3 regions of the Vibrio sp. Vf1514 genome follow, and region 2 is predicted to be linked to each of the others. Evidence: predicted binding sites of a transcription regulator. Region 2 holds the regulator's gene; each other region holds the start of a gene.
What was found. Region 2 encodes MetJ, which represses methionine synthesis genes. Its sites were predicted from a motif close to TTAGACNTNTANANGTCTAA; they were not measured.

Region 1 (4,982 bases), 570 kb from region 2:
GGTATGCGCTTTCGAGGTCGTCGCACCGCCAATCAGCAACGGCAAATCAAACCCTTGACGCTCCATTTCTTTGGCGACGTGTACCATTTCATCCAGCGATGGTGTGATCAGACCAGACAAACCGATGATGTCGACGTTCTGCTCACGCGCCACTTTAAGGATCTGTTCACACGGCACCATCACACCCAAGTCAATGATTTCGTAGTTATTACACTGCAATACCACACCGACAATGTTCTTACCGATGTCATGCACATCGCCTTTCACTGTCGCAAGCAGGATCTTACCGTTGGTTGAGCCCGATTGTTTTTCAGCATTGATATACGGTTCTAAGTGCGCCACCGCCTGCTTCATCACGCGCGCCGACTTCACCACCTGCGGCAGGAACATTTTGCCTTCGCCAAATAGATCGCCCACCACGTTCATGCCGTCCATCAGCGGGCCTTCAATCACTTCCAGCGGCTTGCTCGCATTGACGCGTGCTTCTTCGGTATCTTCAACAATAAATTCGGTAATCCCTTTGACCAACGCATGTTCCAGACGTTTCGCAACTGGCCAAGTCCGCCATTCAAGCGCAGACGCATCGTCCTGTTTGCCCACCGCGTTTTCGCGATACGCATCAGCAATCTCCAGTAGGCGTTCGGTCGCGTCGTTGTGACGGTTGAGGATCACATCTTCGACCGCTTCCCGCAGCGTCTCTGGCACGTTGTCGTAAATTTCCAGCTGGCCGGCATTCACGATGCCCATGTCCATGCCGTTTTTGAAACAGTGATACAGGAACACCGCGTGGATCGCTTCACGCACATAGTTGTTGCCGCGGAAGGAGAACGACACGTTGGAGACACCGCCAGAGATCATGGCATGCGGCAAATCGCGTTTGATGTCCGCAACCGCGTTAATAAAGTCGAGCGCATAGTTATTGTGTTCATCGATACCGGTCGCGACCGCGAAGATGTTCGGGTCAAAAATGATGTCCTCTGGTGGGAAACCCACTTCATCAACCAGAATATGGTAAGCGCGGCGACAGATTTCTAATTTACGTTCACGAGTATCGGCTTGGCCAACTTCATCGAACGCCATCACAATCACCGCGGCGCCGTAGCGACGTACGAGTTTCGCCTGTTGAACGAATTTCTCTTTTCCCTCTTTGAGGGAGATGGAGTTCACGATACCTTTACCCTGAATGCATTTCAGGCCCGCTTCGATGACTTCCCACTTGGATGAGTCGACCATCACCGGAACTTTCGAAATCTCTGGCTCCGACGCACAGAGGTTCAGAAAGCGCACCATACAAGCTTCGGCATCTAACATGCCTTCATCCATGTTGATGTCGATGATCTGCGCGCCATTTTCGACCTGTTCACGCGCGACATCGAGCGCTTCGTCATACAGCTCTTCTTTAATCAGGCGCTTGAAACGTGCCGAACCGGTCACGTTGGTGCGTTCCCCCACGTTCACAAACAGCGTTTCTTTGGCGATGTTCAGCGGCTCAAGGCCCGAGAGACGACATTCCACATTGAGCGTTGGCAACGCGCGAGGCGTCACGCCTTCCACGGCTTTCGCCATTGCAGCAATGTGTTCCGGCGTCGTCCCACAACAGCCGCCCACTAAATTGAGGAAACCCGTTTTGGCCCATTCTTCAATGTGCTCGGCCATCTCCTCTGCGGAAAGGTCGTATTCACCAAAGGCATTGGGTAAGCCGGCGTTGGGGTGAGCAGAGACATGACATTCGGCAATACGTGATAACTCTTCCACGTATTGACGTAGTTCGTCAGGACCCAAAGCACAGTTCAAGCCAAAAGAAATTGGGCGCACGTGACGCAGGGCGTTATAGAAGGCTTCTGTGGTTTGGCCCGACAACGTACGACCAGAGGCATCCGTAATGGTGCCTGAAATCATCACGGGCAATTCAATGCCCAACTCTTCAAATACCGACTCGACCGCAAACGCACACGCTTTGGCGTTCAGTGTATCGAAGATGGTTTCAATCAGGATGAGATCACTGCCGCCCTTAATCAGTGCGCGCGTCGATTCAGAATACGCTTCAACCAACTGATCAAAGGTGACATTTCGATAGCCGGGGTCGTTCACATCCGGTGAAATCGAACACGTACGGTTGGTTGGGCCAAGCACGCCAGCCACATAGCGAGGTTTATGCGGCGTTTTCGCCGTCCATTCGTCTGCCGCTTCACGCGCGAGCTTCGCTGCTGCCAAATTGATCTCAGCACTCAGCGATTGCATGTCGTAATCCGCCATCGCAATGGTGGTGGCATTGAAGGTGTTGGTTTCGAGTATGTCGGCGCCCGCTTCGAGGTAAGCGGTATGAATCTCTTTGATCAACTGAGGCTGAGTAAGTACCAACAGGTCATTATTTCCCTTCAGATCACTGTGCCAGTCGGCAAAACGTTCACCGCGATAATCCTGCTCTTCCAGCTTATATCCTTGGATCATGGTGCCCATACCACCGTCGATCAACAAGATTCGCTGTTGCAGTTGCGATTCAATTTGGTGTCTTACATTAGTTCCCACAATACAGCCTCATTCCTTTTGCTTTTTTCCCATCCTATCACACATTGAATAGAAATCTAGACGTCTAAAACAGCAAATTTACTCGATTCATTGACCCGCGAATTGATAAAAGGGTATATAAAAAAGTGTTTGCTATTTACCCAGCATCGAAGGACAATTTCGTTCATATTTTGTTACACAACGAGAAGAAAATGTCGGTCTACTATACTCTGTGCTTTCTATCTGCTGCGGCAATGATGATCGCCTTTTTAAACAGTAAGATAGGTAAGATGCAAACCACGATTGCAATCACTGCCGGGTCCATGTTGCTTTCCTTACTTATCCTCATCGCCGGTCAGAATAACTGGTTTCATCTGACTCAAATTGCTACTGAAACAGTCACCAGCATCAACTTCGAAAACTTCCTCCTCAAAGGCATTTTAGGATTCCTTCTATTTGCCGGTGGTCTGGGCATTAAACTGCCGAACCTGAAAGATCAAAAGTGGGAAATTACGGTTTTAGCACTGGGTGCGACGCTCTTCTCAACCTTCTTCATTGGTTTCGGTCTCTACGGCCTCTGTCAGCTTATCGGTATCCAATTTGATTTAGTCTACTGCCTGCTGTTTGGCGCACTGATTTCACCAACCGACCCCATCGCTGTTCTGGCCATCGTCAAAAAACTCAACGCCCCAAAACGTATTTCCACGCAAATCGAAGGCGAATCGCTGTTTAACGACGGCTTTGGTCTGGTGATCTTCGTGACCATCTTTACCATCGCATTCGGCCATGAAACACCAACCGTCGGCAGTGTGTTTGGTTTGTTTGCACAAGAAGCCATGGGCGGCATTCTGTATGGTTTCGTATTGGGTCTAATTTTCCACTACTTGATCAGTGCCACTGACGACCACTCCATGGAGCTGTTACTGACCATTGGTATTCCAACCGCAGGTTATGTGTTTGCTGATGTGATTCACGTCTCTGGCCCGCTAGCAATGGTAGTGTCGGGCATCATGATTGGTAACTGGACCCGCTTTATCGGTTTCTCGAAAGAGAGTGAAGAACATTTGGATCACTTCTGGGAATTGGTCGACGAGTTCCTCAACGGCGTACTGTTCCTGCTGATCGGTATGTCGATGCTGCTATTTGAATTCCACGAGGAAGACTGGATCATGATGGCCATCTCGATTCCACTGGTTCTGTGCGCGCGTTACCTGAGTGTGTTCGTGTCTTACATCGGTTTTAAGCGTTACCGGAAATACAACCCTTGGTCGATTAAGATCCTGACATGGGGTGGCTTGCGCGGTGGTTTGGCGCTCGCAATGGCACTATCAATTCCATCTGGCATGATGGTGATTCCAGACAAGCTCATTGACGTGAAAGAGCTGATTCTGGTGATGACTTATTCCGTGGTGGTATTCTCTATCTTGATTCAAGGGTCAACCATTACCCCAATGATTGAGAAAGCGAAGCAAGCTGAAAAAGAAATGGAACACGAACTGCAGGTTGCGAAAAGCGAGGCAGAACAAGCCAAAGAACAGCAAGAACAAAACGTTTAAAGGCACCATCGTCATCCATGGTGAAAGCAGCAACTTAGTTGCTGCTTTTTTATTGCCGCCACATCCTTCCTCTTCCTTATCCAGTTATCGTAGGCATGTCGGTTGTTACGAACATAGGTAATCAGGGATGATCAACGTTGAGAACGCCTCGATAACCATTCAGCATCAGCATTTGATTCGTAAAATCACCCGCGTCAAAGCCGACCGAGTGCTGAAACAAATCCTCTGAGCGACTCCCTCCTCTTTGAGCCGATGCCTGTGCATCGGCTTTTTTGTCTCGACTCCCCCGCTCTTCTATCTCAACGTCTCAATACATCATCGAGCACTTCCTCAAATCACATGCTGTCTCATCGGTTTGTCATGCTGCTCAGACGATACCGCCCTTGAGAGACTCCCTATAGACCTCAGAATCGCACCATCAGCAATGGGGTCAACCAGTAATGGGGTCATTGGTGTGGAATCTAATCATGATGTGCAATTCATAAAAGGATAGGAGCGGAGGTGGCACGATGCTGTGTAGGTAACCTCATCAAGCCAGATAAACATAACGTGAGAAGGGGAAGGGGAGCTGAATGAGCAATCGCGCTGAGATAAAGGATAGAGATTCGGTGCGTTTTCTAAACGCCAGATAGCAAAAAACCCAGTCAAAGACTGGGTTTTCAAAATAAGTGGCGGAGCGGACGGGACTCGAACCCGCGACCCCCGGCGTGACAGGCCGGTATTCTAACCAACTGAACTACCGCTCCGCACTGGTTAGACTCAAGAGTCTAAATTTAAAGCCTGGCGATGTTCTACTCTCACATGGGGAGACCCCACACTACCATCGACGCTGTTTCGTTTCACTTCTGAGTTCGGAATGGAATCAGGTGGGTCCAAAACGCTATGGTCGCCAAGCAAATTCTTAAAATTCGGAAAGCT
Region 2 (4,982 bases):
GCGATCGGCCAACTCTTGGCTGGCGGTGACATCCAACACCACGACTTCATCAAAGCCTTGAATGTTGCCCAGTTGCTTGAGCCACTGCTGACCATCGTTTGGCAGCGCTTCATCGCTGTAATGCGCCAACACGTTGGCTGCATCGATGCCTTGTGGGTTGAACCAGTAAGTTTGGCTGTCAATGACGGCGACCAATTCGAAGTTCATGCCGTGGCGTTTTTCCAGCTCATCTTTTTGTTCAGCAAACAGTTTGAGCCAGCTTGAGCCGATGTTGCCCTTGCCACACAGCGCCAGTGCCACGCGTTTTTGCGCCTGAAACAGTTGCGTGTGCAAACCGGTGACTAACGGCTCAACGTCGGTTTGACGCAGTACGGCCACCAAACTCAAGCCCGATTCTGCTTCGCACACAAATTCCACCGGCGAGGCTTTGAGTTGTTGGAAGAAACCGTAGCTGTGGTGCGCATTCTTGGTGACGCCTGCGCCGACCGCGCCGACCATCGCGTAGCCATCTTTGAGTTTGATTTCGGCCTCAATGGCCAAATCGTGTAGCAAGCTCAGTGCGCCGGAGGCGATTTCAGCGGTGTAGGCCAAGCGCATGTGGTGTTGGTCGGCTTGTACTTCAAATGCCAACGGTTCAAGCTGCGCACGTTTGAGTTTTTCCAGCACTTCGTGTTGCGCGCGCTGAACGGTGTGGCCGTGTGCAAATGCCAATTCGATCAGCTGCACGTCGTCAAGCGAGGTGATGATTTTGGCGCCGCGGCCAGAGGCCAGCACGCGTTCAATGCGCGTAGAACCGGATTCCGGCTGGTAGCTGCAACGTAAGCTGAGATCCATCGCACTTTGGGCGACGGGTTGCAACGTGCGGCTGTGTAATACAGGGGCTGCCAAGCGTGCCAGTTCGTTGGCTTCATCCAAACGCAGCAGTGGCAGCAGGCAGGCATCGCTGACCAAACGCGGGTCGGCGCTGTAGACGCCCGCCACATCGCTCCAAATCGTCACGCGGTCGACTTCCGCCAGTGCGCCAATCACCGTTGCCGAGTAATCGGAGCCATTGCGCCCGAGCAGTACGGTTTCCCCTGCGTCGTTTTGCGCCATAAAGCCGGTGATCACCACGCGATGATGTGCGTGTTGTGCCAACACTTCTTTGAGCAGTGGGTAAGAGCGGGCGCGATCCACTTCGGGTTGCGTGCCACTTTCAGCGCGCAGAAACACGCGCGCATCTTGCGCGGCAGCGGGGAGTTGCAGTTGGTTCAGCAGTGCCGCCAGCAGGCGAGAAGACCACACTTCACCATGACCAAGCACGGCCGCTTGTTGCGCGGTGCTCAGCGGCGCCGTGAGTTCGCCCAGTGCGACGAATTCACCATTCAATTGGGTCAGTAACCGATCGGCGGCATCGCTTTCTAACAAGCCTTCAATCAGTTCACTTTGATATACGCGCAGGGATTGCAGGGTTTCATGCGCGATGCGACCGTCTTTATTCAACGCATCGAGAAACGCGATCAGCCGGTTGGTGGTTTTGCCCGCAGCGGACACCACCACCAAATCGTCGGGCTGAGAATATTCCTGCAGAATATGCGCCACGCGTTGATAACATTCTGGGTCTGCGAGACTGCTACCGCCAAATTTATGCAGTTGACGCGACTGAGTCATTAAAAGGCCTCCTTAGCTTTGTTGAATGCCTGATCCAGATCGGCAATCAGGTCAGAGGCATCTTCCAAACCAACCGACAAACGCAGCAGTTGCTGTGATACGCCCGCTTCAGCGAGGGCTTCTTCGCCCATCGCGCGGTGCGTCATCGACGCAGGGTGACACACCAAACTTTCGACGCCGCCGAGTGATTCCGCCAGCGAGAACAGGTCGAGTTTGCCGACAAAATATTTCAGTTGTTCAAACGAGCCCGCAAACTCAAAACTGAGCATGGAACCAAAACCGACCTGCTGCTTTTTCGCAATCTCGTGACCCGGATGCTCTGGCAGGCTCGGGTGGTAAATGACCTTCACCAGCGATTGGCTTTGCAGGTAGTTGAGGATGAGTTGGGAGCTTTCTTCATGCACGCGCATCCGCGCGCCGAGCGTGCGCAAGCCGCGCAGCGTCATGTAGCTATCAAATGGCGTGCCCGTTGCACCAATGCAGTTGCCCCACCATTTCAGCTCTTCGGCATGCTGAGCCGCTTTGCTGATAATCACGCCGCCAATCACGTCTGAGTGACCGTTGAGGTATTTGGTGGTGGAGTGCACCACAAAGTCAGCGCCGAGCGTCAGGGGCTTTTGGTACACCGGTGTCAAAAAGGTATTGTCGACCGCCACCAGCGCGCCGACCGCGTGGGCTTGCTGGCAGATTTTTTCGATGTCGACCACCCGCACCAGCGGGTTAGACGGCGTTTCCAGCAGCACCAGTTTCGGGTGTTGGGCCATCGCCGCGGCCAGCGCCTGTTCGTCAGATTGATCGACAAACAGCACTTTGAAGTCACCTTTTTTAGCGCGCGTGTTGAATAAACGGTATGTGCCGCCATAACAATCGTGTGGCGCAATGATTAAATCTTGCGGAGTCAGGAAGGCAGAAACCCATAGGTTGAGCGCTGAAGTACCGCAGTTGGTGACGACTGCATCCGCGCCGCATTCGAGTTCAGACAGCGCTTGTTCGAGCAAACCACGATTGGGGTTCCCCGAGCGGGTGTAATCGTATTTTGGCACTTCACCAAACGCAGGAAAGCCATAGTTAGTCGAGAGATAAATGGGGGGAACCACAGCGTGATACTGCGTGTCCGATTCAATACCCGTGCGGACCGCAACGGTCGCTGGCTTGCGATTGGTCATGAGCGTTTCCTTTCCTGATTGACGATGTTTTGGCTTCCAAGTCGGCGGTGACGCATGCTGACGCTGATCACCCCGCTGAATAACATCACACTTTACTGGGCAAAAAAGAAGACGTCAACACTTCTAGACGTCTATATGTCTTTGCTTATGGCAGTAAATCCCGCTAAAATTGGGGACTTTGAAAAACTAACTCGAATCCAAACAACGAAGGTGCGCAATGGCAGACTGGAATGGCGACTATATTAGTCCATACGCGGAGCATGGGAAAAAGAGCGAGCAGGTGAAAAAAATCACTGTGTCGATCCCGCTTAAGGTGCTGAAAGTGCTGACGGATGAACGAACTCGCCGCCAAATCAATAACCTGCGTCATGCAACAAACAGTGAGCTGCTGTGTGAAGCGTTTTTGCATGCATACACCGGTCAGCCGCTACCCACGGATGAAGATCTGCGTAAAGACCGTCCGGATGATATTCCTGCCGAAGTGAAAGAGCTGATGACCGCGATGGGCATCGAGTTCGAAGCTTACGACGACTAAGCGCACACGTACGTCACGCATAAAAAAACCTGGCCATGAGCCAGGTTTTTTTGTCTTCACTTGAAGCAAGGAGCGTTTACGCTTCCATGTAGCCTTGTGGCATGTCGATGCGTGCAACGCCCGAATCCACGGCAGCTTGAGCCACGGCTTTGGCGACGCGAGGCAGCAGACGCGGGTCCATTGGTTTTGGAATGATGTAGTCGTTGCCGTATGCCAGGTGATCAACGCCGGCCGCTTTCAGGACTTCTGCAGGCACGTCTTCTTTGGCCAGTTGACGAATTGCGTCGACCGCGGCCAGTTTCATCTCATCGTTGATCTCGCTCGCGCGTACGTCCAGCGCGCCACGGAAGATGAATGGGAAACACAACACGTTGTTGACTTGGTTCGGGTAGTCACTGCGGCCGGTGCCCATGATCAAATCGCTGCGCACTTCGTACGCCAGTTCCGGTTTGATTTCTGGATCCGGGTTTGAACATGCAAACACTACGGGTTTGTCGGCCATCAGCTTCAGTGCGTCGGCTGGCAGCAGGTTCGGGCCTGATACACCAAGGAACAGGTCAGCCCCGGCAATCACATCTTCCAATGTGCGTTTGTCGGTATTGTTGGCGAACAGCTGTTTGTACTCGTTCAAATCGTCACGGCGCGTGTGAATTACGCCTTTGCGGTCCAACATGTAGATTTTTTCACGCATCGCGCCGCACTTGATCAGCAGCTCCATACACGCCACGGCCGCAGCGCCTGCGCCAAGGCAGACGATGATGCACTCTTCCAGCTTTTTGCCTTGCAGTTCAATCGCGTTCAGCATGCCAGCGGCGGTCACGATCGCAGTGCCGTGCTGGTCATCGTGGAAGACGGGCACGTCACAACGCTCAATCAGGCGACGCTCGATTTCAAAACAGTCTGGGGCTTTGATGTCTTCGAGGTTGATCCCGCCAAAGGTGTCGGCAATGTTGGCGACGGTATCGACGAATTCATCAATGGTGCGGTGTTTGACTTCGATGTCGATGGAATCGAGACCTGCAAAGCGTTTGAATAGCAGGGCTTTTCCTTCCATCACAGGTTTGGATGCCATTGGGCCCAAGTTACCCAAGCCAAGAATGGCGGTGCCGTTTGAGATCACTGCCACGGTATTGCCTTTGGCCGTGTATTTGTAAACGTTGTCGACATTTTGCGCGATTTCACGCACGGGCTCTGCCACGCCTGGGCTGTAGGCGAGGGCTAAGTCTGCAGCAGAATCTGCTGGTTTCGTTAGAGAAACAGCAATTTTTCCTGGGATCGGCAACGCATGGTAATCCAGCGCACGCTGGCGGAATGCTTCTTCCGGCGTCAGTTCTTGGTTGTCATCGGACATAGGGGAGGTCTCTTTATTGTTTTTGGAAAAGGGGAATTATTCTAATAGATGTCTGTCAAGCTGCCTAGGCAGGATTGCGGGTCAATCGTACAAAACTTGACTAATTTAATCTGATAAGACCAGCTATTTTGTGATCGCGGTAAGGAGAAATTGCAGGCATGAAAAAAGGACGCCGGAGCGTCCTTTTTGAATCTTCGCGTGAAGTCGAAATTACTTCTTGCTTGATAGCGCGCCGAAACGCTTGTTGAAGCGATCAACACGGCCGCCAGTGTCAACAACA
Region 3 (4,982 bases), 1.5 Mb from region 2:
ATCCGCCACTTCATCCCGCAGCGCCAACGCCAATTGCTGCGCGATCTGTTTGCGGGAGATATCTTCGCGTGGGAAGGTCCAGCACAGAATCGTCACCGGCCCCGTCAGCATGCCTTTCATCTGTTTTGACGTCAGCGACTGCGCATAAGTTGACCACGCCACCGTGATGGGCTGCTCGCGTTCAATATCGGCCACCACAATCGCAGGCTTCACGCAGCGTGAACCGTAACTCTGCACCCAACCAAACTGCGTGGTTTGAAACCCTGCCAGATGCTCCGCAAAGTACTCCACCATGTCGTTGCGTTCTGCTTCTCCGTGCACCAGCACATCCAGATCCAACGCTTCCTGACGTTTCACCGCATCGGCAATATGACCTTTCAGCGCGGCGGTGTATTCCGCTTGCGACAAATGTCCCTGACGATAAGCGCTGCGCTGGGTGCGAATTTCACCCGTTTGCGGAAAAGAGCCGATGGTCGTGGTCGGTAAGAAAGGCAAACCCAGCACTTCCGCTTGATGGTGCGCACGCTCAGCGTATGGCGCGCTGCGCTGTGCCCACGCCGCCGTGACCTGATTGAGCCTCGTTTGTACTTGTGGCTTATTCACGTGCGTCGCGGTTTTACGCGCTGCAATCGGCTGGCTGTAAGTATCACACGCCAGAATCGCCGCCGGATCGCCATCCAACGCGCGGCCAAGCAGTGCCACTTCTGTCACTTTTTGTTTAGCAAATGCAAACCAGCTACGCACCTCTTCCGACAGGTTTTGCTCCAATTCGAGATCAACCGGACTGTGTAGCAACGAACACGAACTTGCCACCCACAAACGCTCACCCAGCGCCGCTTTGACCGGTTCCAATGTGTGCAGCAGCGTACTTAAGTCCGCACGCCAAACGTTTCGGCCGTTAACCACCCCCGCCGATAACACCCAGTTGCTTGGCAGTTTGGCAAGCACTTCATCTAGTTGCGCTGGCGCCGCCGACAAATCAATATGCAAACCATTCACTGGCAAGTCGATGATCTTGTTTAGCGTGTCGTGCACTGAATCAAAATAGGTGGTCAGCAGCAGTTTGACATCGCCCTGAATCACTTGGTACGCCAGCTTGAACGCATCCTGCCACGGCTGTTCCAGTTCGAGCGACAGAATCGGCTCGTCGATTTGCACCCAAGTCACGCCCTGCTTGGCGAGTTTCGCCAGAATCGCCTGATACGCCGTGAGAACGCGAGGCAGCAATGTGAGGCGATCAAACCCCGCTTCAACTTCTTTGCCTAAATACAGGTAGCTCACGGGGCCAAGCAGCACAGGTTTGACATCAAAACCTGCCTTGGTCGCTTCATTGATCTCTTCAAACAGTTGCGGCCAACTGACGTCAAAGCTGTCGTCACGGCTAAATTCCGGCACGATGTAGTGATAGTTGGTATTGAACCACTTGGTCATGTCCGATGCAGCGCTGCCGCTACAACCACAATGGGTTTGCGACTGACCGCGCCCCACACGAAACAGCGTGTCCAGATCAGGAAACCCGTGACGATGGCGCTTGGGCACATGTCCCAACAACAGCGTTGTGGTCAACACATGGTCGTACCATGCAAAGTCGCCAGCGGTGGCAAAGCTCAGCCCCGCCTCTTTTTGCAACGTCCAGTTGCGCTGACGAATGTCACGACCAACGGTCTGAAGTTCTGCCTGATTGATTTCGCCGCGCCAGTATTTTTCCAACGCAAATTTCAGTTCGCGTTTTTCGCCGATACGTGGGTAGCCGAGGATGTGTGTGGTAGTCGCCATCGCTGAAGTCCTTCTGATCATGGATTAGGGCAGACATCCGTGTCTTGTGATTTATCAAGATGTCTGGATGGCTAAACTATCTCGCTCGACGGGGTTGAACTCAACGTCCAAATATTCAACTTGTTTATTAAAAATATTCATGCTGGTGGCGAGTTGGATGAGTAGAAATAAAAAAGCCGCCTGTGAAGGCGGCTTGAACATCACGATTAATATTGCGCGGCAACCGAGAACATCGCCAGCAAAATACTGCCCCATAAGGGCGCAACCAAATGGCTGTCTTGACGCGTGCTGAGCGTTCCTTTGGGGAAATTCACCACCACGCGCACGATAAAGTAGTTGTAGCAGAGCAGCAGCATGCCCAGGATAAAGTTGATGATTTCATCCGGGACTGGCATCAACAGGTAGCCAAAGGTCAGCACGAAGTTGATCAGCGTTAACCAAGCCACCCAGCGGCGTTTGTGTTTAATCATAACGTTGGATTCATCCCTTCATGGCGACGCCGTAGCGACACGTCGTTGGGTGGCTGATTCGCCGCGGCCGCACGTCGTGCCTGCTCTTTGCTGTCTTGCACTTTAGACATCGATGCTTGGTCGTTGCTCATCTCACTCGGTGTCGCCAATCCTCGGTACACGGCGCTCAGTTGACGCTGTGCGTCGGAGGTCAACAGAAAAATCTCAATGCGACGGTTCTGACCGCTTTTCGGGTTCTCTGGCAACAAAGGCGCCGACTCTGCCATGCCCGACACTTGGAAAATCTGTGCTCTCGGCACGCCGCCACTATTGAGGAAATATCGAGCCGAGTTGGCTCGGTTGGACGACAGCTCCCAGTTGGTCATACTCGTACCACGAAAGCGCGACGCATCGGTGTGGCCGGTCACAATGATCGCATTTTCCACCCGGCTAAACACGGGCGCCAGATTCAACAGCAGGTCTTGATAATACGGCGTCATCGACGAACCGCCGCGATTAAACATCGGTCCTTTATCGGAATCACTGATGATGATTTTCAGGCCTTGCGGTGTGATCTGTACATTGACACTGCCCGCGCCGTCCAATTCATTCACCTGATCTTCAATCAGGCGACTGAACAGTTCCAACTCTTGGTGTGTATCCACTTCGCCCTCAATCAACGACGCATCACGCATGCGATCAAATTCCGCATCGATGTGAGCAGTGGCGATTTGAGGCAATTTAATCGGGCTGATACTGTTGCCCAGCGCATCCACTGATAACGTGTGCGCCTGCACTTCCCCCGTTTGGAAATATTGAATCAGTTGGCTCCCTTCTTCATCGTCCATCATCGTCAATAGCCACAGGATCAAAAACAGCGCGAACATCGAAATCATCAGGTCGGCCATGGCAACTTTCCAGCCGCCACCATGCCCACCACCGTGTCCGCCACGCTTTTTCTTTTTGATAATGGTAACGCCATCCTGACTCATGATTAGCTCCGCAAACTGTCGATCACTTGCTCAAGCTCAGTGAAGGTTGGCTTGTGATGCAGCTCGATTTGACGTCGTCCCGCATTCACGCACATGTGAGGTGAAAGGTTCTGGCAGTAAGCGGAAATGATGCAGCGCACGCATTGCAGTGGCGCAATTTGTTCTTCAGCGACTTCCTGAATCGCTTGCGACAACGGGCCAAATAGACAGTAGCAGCCAAAAATACCGGTAAACGTCCCCACCAGCGCGCCAGCGATACTTTGACCAATCACGCTCACTTCCGCATCGAGATATTGCATGGTCAAAATGATGCCCATCACCGCAGCCAAGATACCGATGCCCGGCATCGCTTCTGCCATGGCGTGCATTTTTTCAGACGGTTTTTTGTACTCTTCCAGCAGCTTCTCGATCTCTTCTTCCAGCGCGGCTTCGACATCATGCGCCGACATTTTGGAGCTGATGATTTGACGGAACGAGTCGACAATAAACTTCAGCGTGTTTTCATCGCGCGTGATGGCTGGATACTTTGCAAAGATATTACTGCTTTCCGGATTCTCAACGTGCGCATCAAGCGCCTTGAGGTTTTGCATTTTCGCCACATTGATCAGCTCAAACATCAAAGACAACAAGTCCTGATAATACTGACGATCGTATGTGCTCTTACTCAGGCTGATCTTCACCTGTTGTAACATCAACTTGAGCGTGGCGGTCTTGCTAGCGATGATCATGCCGCAAATGGCACACCCAAAAATGATCGCAATTTCAGCCACGCTGATCAGCGCGCCCAATCGGCCGCCATGCAAAACAAATGACACGGCAATAATAATCAGTATGACGACAAACGAAACAATCTGTTTCATATTAATGACCACCTAAACGTGAACGTATTATTTCAATTCCTTTGTGTTTTATTCTGTGAACTTTCATTTCGCTGATCTCGAGAACCTGCGCTGTTTCTTGCGTGCTCAGACCCATCACATAAATAAAATAGAGGACTTTTTGTATACTTGGTGCTAATTGTTTCAGCTCTTTTTCGAGCATAAGGGAAATAAATTCCTTCTGAGAATCCTCTGCGTGATTCACCAACTCAAATAATTCCACATCATCCGACATGGTGAGATCGATGATCGCATTCATATACTCTTCAGAAGAGATATTTAACTGTGAACAAATATCGGCTTGTGTTGGTGAACGACCATATTTCGCCATGAATTTTCGTTCTGTGTCTTTAATTTTATTCGAGAGGCTGCGTTGCTCACGGCTTAAATAATCACGCGCGCGAAGTTCATCAATAATGGCGCCCTTCAACCGCACCGTAACTGATTTTAAGAAGTCATCGTTGATGACGTGATCAAACTTTCTCAGCTCCAAAATAAATGCCATCAAGGCGATTTGTCGCAAGTCGTCCAACGTATCCGGATCGACCACACCGCGATATTTATTGAGCGAACGCTGAATCAAATACAGGTGCGATTCTAACGCCTGCTGCTCCAACACGTTGCGTTGCGTGGCGCTGCTGATGGGCGTTTTTTGATACGCTTGTCTGGAGAGAAACATTATTGATACACCGCTTTGGTGATCAACACTTCGTTCACTCGCCACTGACGCTCGTCTTTAAACAGATCACGCAAATCTTCTTGAATGTTCCACACAAACGCTTCGTCGCGATAATACTCGATCGGTTTAACACTGAAGGTTTTGAGGATCAGGTTCTTGATTTTCGGCGTTTCTTTGCGCAGCATTTTTTCGTTTTCTTCTGCCGTGT

Region 1: metH (methionine synthase) is a predicted target of MetJ. The motif match lies at 2,578-2,597, and genes of this name have one in related genera.
Region 3: metE (5-methyltetrahydropteroyltriglutamate--homocysteine S-methyltransferase) is a predicted target of MetJ. The motif match lies at 1,832-1,851, and genes of this name have one in related genera.

Annotation. Positions count from the first base shown of each region.
Region 1 is NZ_CP197267.1:309,549-314,530, reverse strand. It holds gene metH (methionine synthase) at 1-2,529, opposite strand, end outside; gene ACS18Q_RS01490 (cation:proton antiporter) at 2,721-4,064, shown strand; tRNA gene ACS18Q_RS01485 (tRNA-Asp) at 4,734-4,810, opposite strand; rRNA gene rrf (5S ribosomal RNA) at 4,843-4,958, opposite strand.
Region 2 is NZ_CP197267.1:2,930,105-2,935,086, reverse strand. It holds gene ACS18Q_RS13645 (bifunctional aspartate kinase/homoserine dehydrogenase II) at 1-1,650, opposite strand, end outside; gene ACS18Q_RS13640 (O-succinylhomoserine (thiol)-lyase) at 1,650-2,816, opposite strand; gene metJ (met regulon transcriptional regulator MetJ) at 3,034-3,351, shown strand; gene ACS18Q_RS13630 (malic enzyme-like NAD(P)-binding protein) at 3,428-4,702, opposite strand; gene rpmE (50S ribosomal protein L31) at 4,913-4,982, opposite strand, start outside.
Region 3 is NZ_CP197267.1:1,206,637-1,211,618, reverse strand. It holds gene metE (5-methyltetrahydropteroyltriglutamate--homocysteine S-methyltransferase) at 1-1,776, opposite strand, end outside; gene ACS18Q_RS05625 (hypothetical protein) at 1,983-2,246, opposite strand; gene ACS18Q_RS05620 (flagellar motor protein MotB) at 2,243-3,217, opposite strand; gene motA (flagellar motor stator protein MotA) at 3,220-4,077, opposite strand; gene ACS18Q_RS05610 (sigma-70 family RNA polymerase sigma factor) at 4,079-4,819, opposite strand; gene ACS18Q_RS05605 (flagellar basal body-associated FliL family protein) at 4,774-4,982, opposite strand, start outside.